2 regions of the Nonomuraea sp. 3-1Str genome follow, and region 1 is predicted to be linked to the other one. Evidence: predicted binding sites of a transcription regulator. Region 1 holds the regulator's gene; the other holds the start of a gene.

Region 1 (4,984 bases):
GAGCGTGAGGTCGTGGTGCTGCCCGATCCCACGACGCGGCCACCGCGGCACGTCCCCGAGACCGCCAGGTCGACCAGCAAGCCGACGCCCAAGGCGTCCTCCCCCACCCCGTGCCCCACGCCGACCGGCGAGCAGGCCGGCCGGCGGACCTCCGGCCAGGCCGACGACCTGACGCCCGGGCCGACGTCCGACCAGACGGACGAGCCCACGGGCGGGCCGACGAGCGGGCCGGCCGAGCCGCGCGACGACTGTCCCGGCGCGACGCCGACCCCGGCCCGGACGCCCACCCCGGCCGCCACGGTGACCGAAACGGCGCCGGCGGCCGTGCCGTGCCCCGCCGACGACTGCCCGGCCGACGCCCCCGACCCGACGCAGCCCGTCCAAACCGTCCAGACCATCACCACGATCATGGACGCCAGCCCGCTCTCCTCGCAGTAGGGCCGCCGGCGCCCGCGAGGCGGCCCGGCGCCGGCGGGTCACCAGCGGCCGGTACGGGCCATGAGGACCGAGGCCGCCGCCACCCCCGCCGTCGAGGTGCGCAGCACCGTGGACCCGAGCAGCACCGGCACCGCTCCGGCCGCCCGGAACCGGGCCACCTCCTCCTCCGACACCCCGCCCTCGGGGCCCACGACCATGACCACGTCGCCGTCGGCCGGAGTCTCCAGGCGCGACAGCGGCTCGGCGGCCTCCTCGTGCAGCACCAGCCCGAGGGCCGCGCCGCGCAGCAGCGCCTCGACCTGAGCCGTGGAGGCCGGCTCGGTCACCTCGGGCAGGTGGAAGCGGCGGGCCTGCTTGCCCGCCTCGCGCGCGGTGGAGCGCCAGCGGGCCAGCGCCTTGGCCGCCCGGTCGCCCTTCCACTGGGTGATGCTGCGCGAGGCGGACCACGGGACGATCACGTCCACGCCCGCCTCGGTCATCATCTCGACGGCCAGCTCGCCCCGGTCGCCCTTGGGCAGGCCCTGCACGGCGACGATCCGGGGCCGCGGCGCCGGCACGTCGTGGCGGGCGACCACGTCGAGCCGGAGGGAGTCCTTCAGCGCCTCGCGCACGACGCACTCGGCCACCGCCCCGGCGCCGTCGGTCACGTCCACCCGCTCGCCGGCGCGCAGCCGGCGCACGGCGGCGGCGTGACGCCCCTCGGGCCCGTCGAGCAGCAGCTCGGGCCCGTCGAGGGCGTCGGACAGGAAGACGGGGACGCTCACGTCCGCCCGTCTCTACCCCGCGGCGGCCTCATCTCCCGTTGAACGCGTCGCGCAGCCGTGAGAAAAAACCCTGCTGCCCCGGTGCGAACTTACCCGGAGGGCGCTCCTCTCCCCGGAGCTTGGCCAGCTCCCGTAGCAGCTCTTCCTGCGCCGGGTCGAGCCGCGACGGCGTCTCGACGTTGACGTGGATCAGCAGGTCGCCGCGGCCGCTCTCGTTGAGCCGCTGCACGCCCCGGCCGTACATCGTGATGACCTGCCCCGACTGGGTGCCCGGCCGCACGTCGAGCTCCTCGGAGCCGTCGAGCGTCTCGACGGTGAGGATCGTGCCGAGCGCCGCGGCCGTCATCGGGATCTGCACCGTGCAGTGCAGGTCGTCGCCGCGCCGCTCGAAGATCTCGTGCGGGCGCTCGACGATCTCCAGGAACAGGTCGCCGGGCGGCCCACCGCCGGGGCCGACCTCGCCCTCGCCGGCCAGCTGGATGTGGGTGCCGTCCTCGACGCCCGCCGGGATGCGCACCTTGATCGTACGGCGGGTGCGCACCCGGCCGTCGCCGGAGCACTCCTGGCAGGGATGCCGGATGATCGACCCGAAGCCGCCGCACTGGGGGCACGGCCGGGACGTCATGACCTGGCCCAGGAACGACCGGGTGACCTGGGAGATCTCGCCGCGGCCGTTGCACATGTCGCAGGTGTCGGGGTGGGTGCCGGGCGCGGCGCCGGCGCCCTGGCAGACCTCGCACAGCACGGCCGTGTCGACGACCAGCTCCCGGGTCGTGCCGAACGCGGTCTCGCGCAGGTCCAGCTCGACGCGGATGGTCGCGTTGCGGCCCCTGCGGGCGCGCGAGCGGGGCCCGCGCGCGCCCCCGGCCTGGCCGAAGAACGCGTCCATGATGTCGCTGAACGGGAAGCCCGCGCCGAAGCCGCCGGCCCCCGCGCCCGCCCCGCCGCCGCCGAACGGGTCCGCGCCCAGGTCGTACATCTGGCGCTTGTTCGCGTCGGACAGGACCTCGTAGGCCTGCGTGATCTCCTTGAACCGCTCCTGGGTCTCAGGATCGGGGTTCACGTCAGGGTGGAGCTCCCGGGCCAGCCTGCGGTAGGCCTTCTTGATCTCGTCCTGACTGGCGTCACGGCGCACCCCGAGGGTGGCGTAGTAGTCGCTGTTTGCCACTTATCGACCTCTTATGATGCAGCCAGGATCTGGCTGACGTAGCGTGCCACCGCGCGTACGGCGCCCATCGTCACGGGGTAGTCCATCCTCGTGGGACCCAGCACGCCGAGCCGGGCCAGTTGGTTGTCGCCAGAACCGTATCCGGTCGCGACGATGGACGTGCCGTGCAGATAGGGGTTTTCCGAGCCGATGCGCACGGTGAGCGCGGACGGGATGTCGCTGGACGTCTCGCCGAGCAACCGCATGAGCACGACCTGCTCCTCCAGGGCCTCCAGCACGTCGCGCAGGCCGACGGTGAAGTCGGCGCCGGCGAGGTTGGCCGCCCCGGCGAACACGATCTTCTCGTCGTGGCGTTCGACGAGGGTCTCCAGCAGCACCGACAGGATGGTGGCCACGGCCGGCCGGTCCTCGGCGGGCAGCCGCTCGGGCAGGTCGGCGACGAGATCGGGCACGGCGCTCAGGCCGCACCCGTCGAGACAGGCGTTGAGCACGGCCCGCAGGTGCGCGATGCGGGTGTCCTCCACGACCTCGGGCAGCTCGACCACGCGCTGCTCGACGCGGCCGGTGTTGGTGATGAGCACCAGCATGACGCGCCGCTCCGAGAGCGGCACCAGCTCGACGTGCCGGACGGTCGAGCGGGTCAGCGTCGGGTACTGCACGACCGCGACCTGCCGGGTGAGCTGCGCGAGCAGCCGCACGGTGCGGGTGACCACGTCGTCGAGGTCGACCGCCCCGGCCAGGAACGTCTCGATCGCCCGGCGCTCCGCCCCGGACAGCGGCTTGACCTGCGACAGCCTGTCGACGAACAGCCGGTAGCCCTTGTCGGTCGGCACGCGGCCGGCACTGGTGTGCGGCTGGGTGATGTAGCCCTCCTCCTCCAGCGCGGCCATGTCGTTGCGCACGGTGGCGGGGGAGACCTTGAGATTGTGGCGCTCGGCCAGCGCCTTGGAGCCCACCGGTTCGTTGGTGGACACGTAGTCTTCGACAATGGCGCGGAGCACCGCCAGCTTACGTTCGTCGAGCACGTGCTCACCTCCTGCGTCTGCCTCGGGGAACGACCGTCTAGCACTCTGTGTTCCCGAGTGCCAAGTGTACGGCTCTCACCCACAAGGTGCGATAACACCTGGCCATCCTGCCGCTGGCGCGGGCCCGCCTCCAGGGATCAGACTTGCCGACATGACCGACGAGTCCCCCTCCCAGCCGAACGACCCGGCGCCCGGGCCCGGCCCCCATCCCGGTCAGCCCCCTCCTCCCCCGCCGTACGGGCAGCCCCCGTACGGGCAGCCCCCGTACGGGCAGCCGCCGTACCAGACGGGGCCGCACGGCATGCCGCCGCAGCAGGCCCCGTACTCGCGGCAGCCGCCGTACCCCCAGCCGCCGTCCGGGCCGTCGTACGGGCCGGGGCCGGTGACCGGTGAGCAGGCCGCCCACCCGCAGGTCCCGTACCAGCCGGGCCCCTACGGCTCTCCTTCGGGCGAGCAGGGGCCCTACGGCGGCCAGCCGCTCACGGGCCCGTACGGCGGCCGGCCCCTCCCGGTGTCCGGCATGTACGCCGGCGGCCCGCTGTACGCGCCCCGGGCGGACCCCAAGCTGCTCCGGCCCCCGCTGTGGTGGGTGTGGGCCGCCTGGGGGCTCGCGCTGGTGTGCGTGGTGGCCGGGGTGGCGCTGTTCGCGGGCGGCGTGGCGGACACGGCGCGGAGCGCGCTGCCGACGAGGACGTTCGGCTCCGGCGAGACGGTGACCGTGAACGTGGACCCGGCCGACGAGCCCGTGGTGTACCTGGCCAGCGCCTCGCCGGTGCAGTACACCTGCTCGGCCGGCGGCGGCGCCGGCAGGGCGCTGCTGGCCAGGATGCCCGGGAGCATGACGGTCACGCAGGGCTCGACCACCTGGCGGGCCATCCTCGCCCTGAACGTGCCGAAGGCGGGCGGCTACCAGCTCAAGTGCGACACGGCCGCGGGATCGGGCGCGCGCTTCGCGGTGGGCCCGGCGGTGGACGCCGGCGGGCTGCTGGGCGGCGTGGCCGCGCTGTTCCTGCTGCCCGGGGCGGGCGTGCTGGTCGCGGTCGTCCTGACCGTCGTCGTCCTGGCACGGCGCAGCGGCCACCGCAGGCGCCTCGCGGCAGGCGGGTGATTTGCTACGGTCCCCGGTGTGTATGACGGTGATGTTCTCGCGGGCAACTGGCGGCGGCCGGGCAAGGGCACGATCCCGAAGGTGCCCGCCGAACCCGACCTCGTGGTGGAGGACGCCGACAGCGGGTTCTGCGGCGCGGTCGTGGCCTGCGACAAGGAGGCCGTCACGCTGGAGGACCGGTTCGGCAGGCGGCGCCTGTTCCCGCTGGCGCCGGCCGCGTTCCTGCTGGAGGGCAGGCCCGTGACGCTGGTGCGGCCGGTCGCGGCGCCGAGCGGGCCGAGGCGCAGCGCGTCCGGGTCGATCGCGGTCGAAGGGCTGCGCGCCAAGGTCGCCAAGGAGAGCCGCATCTACGTCGAGGGGGTGCACGACGCCGCCCTCGTCGAGAAGATCTGGGGTCACGACCTGCGCGTGGAAGGGGTCGTCGTCGAGTACCTGGAGGGCGTCGACGACCTGCCCGCGATCGTCGACGAGTTCGGCCCCG
Region 2 (4,984 bases), on a different contig from region 1:
AGAGAGGCCAGGCGATGATGCAGGCGTCAGCGGCCGCGCGTGCGGTGGGTGCCGCCAGGTCGATCGCCTCAGCGCTCGACCTGGCCGTCGACGACGCGATCGTTCTGCATGACTCGAACAAGCTCTCTCTGCGTCTGCTGCCGTGTGACGTCCTGGCCCGGGTGGCACCCGCAACGCATCAGGTCGCGCGGTTCGAGGTCGAGCTTGCTCAGCGGCTCGCCGAGTCCGGGTGTCCTGTGGCTGTTCCCGACCCGCGGGTGGAGCCACGCGTCCATGAGCGTGACGGCTTCGAGATCACGCTGTGGACCTACTACGAACCCGTGACACCTCAGGCGGTCCCACCAGCCGGCTATGCCGATGCGCTCGAGCGGCTGCATGCCGGCATGCGCGAGCTCGACGTCCCGACGCCGCACTTCACGGATCGGGTCGAGCAGGCCCAACAGCTCGTGGCGAGCCGCGACCGTACGCCGGGGCTCGCCGACGCGGACCGGGAGCTGCTCGACGAGACGTTGCGAAGCCTGAGACGCGTGATCGGCGAGCGCGGCGCCGCCGAGCAGCTGCTGCACGGCGAGCCGCACCCGGGCAACGTGCTCACCACGACGAACGGGCTGCTGTTCATAGACTTCGAGACGTGTTGCCGCGGGCCTGTCGAATTCGACCTCGCCCATGCGCCCGAAGAAGTCAGCGAGCACTATCCGGGCGTGGACCAGGAGTTGCTGAGGGTGTGCCGGATCCTCGTGCTGGCGATGATCACGACGTGGCGCTGGGATCGAGGCGACCAGCTGCCGAACGGGCGCCGGCTGGGCGCCGAGTGGCTCAGCCGGATCCGAGCGGCGCTCGGTCGCGAAGGGCTGGACACCCGTGGCTGATCGCAGGTCTTCGGGGTCGCAGCCGCCACCCGGCGCCGGGCGCTTCCGGGGGCAGGGCGGCTGAGACGGCCCGGCGCATGACTCAGCGGTCGCACATCGCGGCGAGGAAGGCGTCGATCAGGTGCTGCCGATTGCGGGGCACGCCGGTGACGTAGACCGTGGCGGCGCGCCCGGCCCGGTCCCGGCCGCTGAACACCGCGGCCCCCGGCATGTCACCGGCGGCGAAGTAGGCGTAGCCGCAGCTCGACTTCATCCGGGCCACGCCGTAGCCGTAGCGGGCGCCCGCGGGCCAGCCTTCCGCCTCGACCTTGACCGGCCGGGTCATCATCGTGCTCAGCGGGGCCTCACGCCAGAACCGGATGAGGTCTTCGGGGGTGGACACCAGGCCGCCGCTGGGGCCGAACGCGTAGGTGGGCAGCTGGTCGGTCAGGTCGACCTCGCCGTCCTTCGGATGGCCGGGGTGCACCCCGTAGGTGTGGGCGTGCGGGCCGCGGATGCCGTAGTCGCCCTTGGCCGGCCAGTACGTGTCCCGCATCCCGTACGGCTTGAGGATCAGTTCCTGGCTCGCCTGGCGGTAGTCCTTGCCGGTCACCGCGGTCACGATCATGCCGAGGACCAGGTAGTTGGTGTTGGCATAGGCGAAGGAGCCGCGGGGCGTGGGCTTGAGCCTGAGCGCCACCCGCAGGAAGTCCGGGAAGGGCTCCTTCCACTCGATCGCGTCGGCGAACTCGGGCAGGCCGCTGGTCTGCTGCAGCAGCATCCGGACGGTGATCTTTCGGCCGTCGATCTCGGCGCCGTCACCGGTGCCGCGCAGCGCCCCGGGCAGGTAACGCTCCACCGTGGCGTCCAGGTCGAGCTTCTTCTGATCGGCCAACCGCAGCACGGTGGCGGCAATGATCGGCTTGCTCCCGCTGGCGATCCTGAACCGGCCCCGAGGGCCGATCATCGGCTTGCCGGTGCCCCGCTCCGCGGTGCCGGAGCGCCGGGTCACGGTCGCGCCGCCCGGGCTCCGCACCTGGCTCAACGCGCCCGCCATGCCGTCCTCGGTGGTGAGCACGTCAAGGCTGGACTGCGGCGAGGGCGTCACGGCGGCGGCGAAGGCGGGGGCGACAGGGGCGAGGACCAGGGAACCGGCGACAGCGGCGGCGAGCAATTTCGTCATGCCCCCAATGTCGCAGGAAGATCACCCACGATCAGTCAGGCCTGCCTGCCTGTCGGGGTGAGGCATTCCCTACCACCGAGGTGATCACCGCGCGAGCTGGATCGGGCGGTCCTGGATGCCGCCGAAGGCGATCAACGGCCCGGAACGACACAGGACAGAGCCCGGCGCAGGATGGCGGCGAAGGATTCGGGGTTGCCCGGCATGAGCCAGTGCCGCCCCGCCACGCGGATGGCGCCGGCGACCGCGGCGGCCGTGACGGCCGGGAACAGGTCGCGTCCGGGGTCCGTACCGGTGCGCGCCGCGATCGCCTCGGTGAGCGGGCCCTCCGCCATGGTGAACGCCTTCAGCGCCTCGCCCTCCAGCTCGGGCGTCGACATGATCATGCGCAGGCCGGCCTGGTCGGGCTCGGGGTCGGTGTAGAGCTCGATCACGGCCGCGATGATGGCTTGATCCAGCGGCTCGCCGGCGGGCCGGGCGTGCAGCGCCTCCCCCACGCGCTTGGACTGGCCGGCCTGGAAGGAGCAGATCGCCTCCTCCTTGCTGGAGAAGTAGTTGTTGTAGGTGCGGGGGGAGACGCCCGCGGCCGTGGCGATGTCATGGACGCGCACCAGGGCCAGTCCGTGGGGGCCCTGCTCGATGGCCAGGCGCAGCGCGGCGTGGCCGATCGCCTCCTGGGTGGCTTGCCTGTTGCGCGCCCGAAGATCCATGGCGTCGTTCATAGGGCCCACTCTACCCACAACTTGCGCGCCGCGCACTGTGTGCGTGACACGCAAGTTGTGGGTAGAGTGCGACGAGACGCCTGGCACTCACGCCTGGAGAGTGCCAACCACCTGGCGTGCGCCGGGACGACGAGGTCCGTGGGCAGGTCGGCCGCCCGCCAGCAGACCGTCCGTCGCGGGCGCCGTCCCGGCAACCCCCGACCGGACAGCCCTACGAAGAGCAGGAGCAGGAATGGCTTCGAAGATGATCGCGTTCGACGAGGACGCCCGGCGCGGACTCGAGCGCGGCATGAACCAGCTCGCCGACGCCGTCAAGGTGACCCTCGGCCCCAAGGGCCGAAACGTCGTGCTGGAGAAGAAGTGGGGCGCCCCCACCATCACCAACGACGGCGTCTCCATCGCCAAGGAGATCGAGCTCGAGGACCCTTGGGAGAAGATCGGCGCCGAGCTGGTCAAGGAAGTCGCCAAGAAGACGGACGACGTCGCGGGTGACGGCACCACCACGGCCACCGTGCTCGCCCAGGCGCTGGTGCGCGAGGGTCTGCGCAACGTCGCCGCCGGCGCCAACCCGATGGCCCTGAAGAAGGGCATCGAGTCCGCCGTCGAGCGCGTCAGCGAGGAGCTGTCCAAGCTCGCCAGGAACGTCGAGACCAGGGAGCAGATCGCCTCCACCGCCTCCATCTCCGCCGCCGACCCCGAGATCGGCTCGCTCATCGCCGAGGCGATGGACAAGGTCGGCAAGGAAGGCGTCATCACCGTCGAGGAGAGCAACACCTTCGGCCTGGAGCTCGAGCTCACCGAGGGCATGCGCTTCGACAAGGGCTACATCGCCCCGCTGTTCATCACCGACTCCGACCGGCTCGAAGCGGTCCTGGACGACCCGTACGTCCTGATCGTGAGCGGCAAGGTGGCCGCGAACAGGGACCTCCTCCCCCTGCTCGACAGGGTGGTCCAGGCCGGCGGGCCGCTGCTGGTCATCGCCGAGGACGTCGAGGGCGAGGTGCTGGCCACCCTGATCGTCAACAAGATGAAGGGACTCTTCAGGTCGATCGCGGTCAAGGCCCCGGGCTTCGGTGACCGCCGCAAGGCCATGCTCGGCGACATCGCCATCCTGACCGGTGGCCAGGTCATCGCCGAGGAGCTCGGCCTCAAGCTGGAGAGCACCACGCTCGACCAGCTCGGCCGCGCCCGCAAGGTCGTCGTGACCAAGGACGAGACCACCATCGTCGACGGCGCCGGCGACCCCGACGCCATCTCCGGCCGGGTCAACGAGATCCGCGCGGAGATCGAGCGCACCGACTCCGACTACGACCGCGAGAAGCTCCAGGAGCGGCTGGCCAAGCTCGCCGGCGGTGTCGCCGTCATCAAGGCCGGCGCCGCGACCGAGGTCGAGCTCAAGGAGCGCAAGCACCGCATCGAGGACGCCGTTCGCAACGCGAAGGCGGCCGTCGAGGAGGGCATCGTCCCCGGCGGTGGCGTGGCGCTGCTGCAGGCGGGCGCCAAGGCGTTCGACAAGCTGGAGCTGTCGGGCGACGAGGCCACCGGTGCCGCGATCGTGCGCAAGGCTCTGGAGGAGCCGCTCAAGCAGATCGCCGTCAACGCCGGCCTCGAGGGCGGCGTCGTGGTGGAGAAGGTCCGCAACCTCACGCCGGGTGAGGGCCTCAACGCCGCCACGGGCGAGTACGTCGACATGTTCGCCTCGGGCATCATCGACCCGGCCAAGGTGACGCGCTCCGCGCTGCAGAACGCCGCCTCCATCGCGGCGCTCTTCCTCACCACCGAGGCCGTCATCGCCGAGAAACCGGAGAAGAACCCCGCCGCTCCCGCCGGTATGCCCGGCGGCGGCGACATGGACTTCTAGCTCATCCTCACGTGCATCGCGGACGCGGGCGGGCGGACGTCCCCGGGGCCCGCCCGCCGCGGCCTGCCGGCGTACGCCGAGCCCGGACGAAACTGCCAGGACGCCGAGACCGGAAGAGGACGATGACGTGACGCTGCCAACCGCGAAGCTCGGCAGGACCGGACTGCGGGCGAGCCGCCTCGGATACGGAGCGATGGAACTGCGCGGGCCGCAGGCGTGGGGCAGGCCGGTGAGCGACGACGAGGCCCGCACGGTGCTGAACACGGTCCTCGATTCGGGGGTGAACCTCATCGACACCTCGCCCGACTACGGCGACGCCGAGGAGCACATCGGCCGCTGGATCTCCCACCGGCGCGACGAGTTCATCCTCTCC

The links. Region 1 encodes HrcA, which represses chaperone genes, less so after heat shock. Its sites were predicted from a motif close to TTGGCACTCTCNNNNNGAGAGTGCCAA; they were not measured.
Region 2: the regulator HrcA is predicted to act here: its motif matches at 2,831-2,857, upstream of groL (chaperonin GroEL).

Annotation. Positions count from the first base shown of each region.
Region 1 covers NZ_JALHBK010000009.1:119,061-124,044, forward strand. Annotated here, with positions in the region: gene MTP10_RS16870 (hypothetical protein) at 1-438, shown strand, start outside; gene MTP10_RS16875 (16S rRNA (uracil(1498)-N(3))-methyltransferase) at 477-1,202, opposite strand; gene dnaJ (molecular chaperone DnaJ) at 1,231-2,370, opposite strand; gene hrcA (heat-inducible transcriptional repressor HrcA) at 2,382-3,395, opposite strand; gene MTP10_RS16890 (hypothetical protein) at 3,547-4,503, shown strand; gene MTP10_RS16895 (DUF3097 domain-containing protein) at 4,522-4,984, shown strand, end outside.
Region 2 covers NZ_JALHBK010000019.1:103,088-108,071, reverse strand. Annotated here, with positions in the region: gene MTP10_RS27375 (aminoglycoside phosphotransferase family protein) at 15-869, shown strand; gene MTP10_RS27370 (serine hydrolase domain-containing protein) at 952-2,031, opposite strand; gene MTP10_RS27365 (TetR/AcrR family transcriptional regulator) at 2,163-2,750, opposite strand; gene groL (chaperonin GroEL) at 2,983-4,611, shown strand; gene MTP10_RS27355 (aldo/keto reductase) at 4,739-4,984, shown strand, end outside.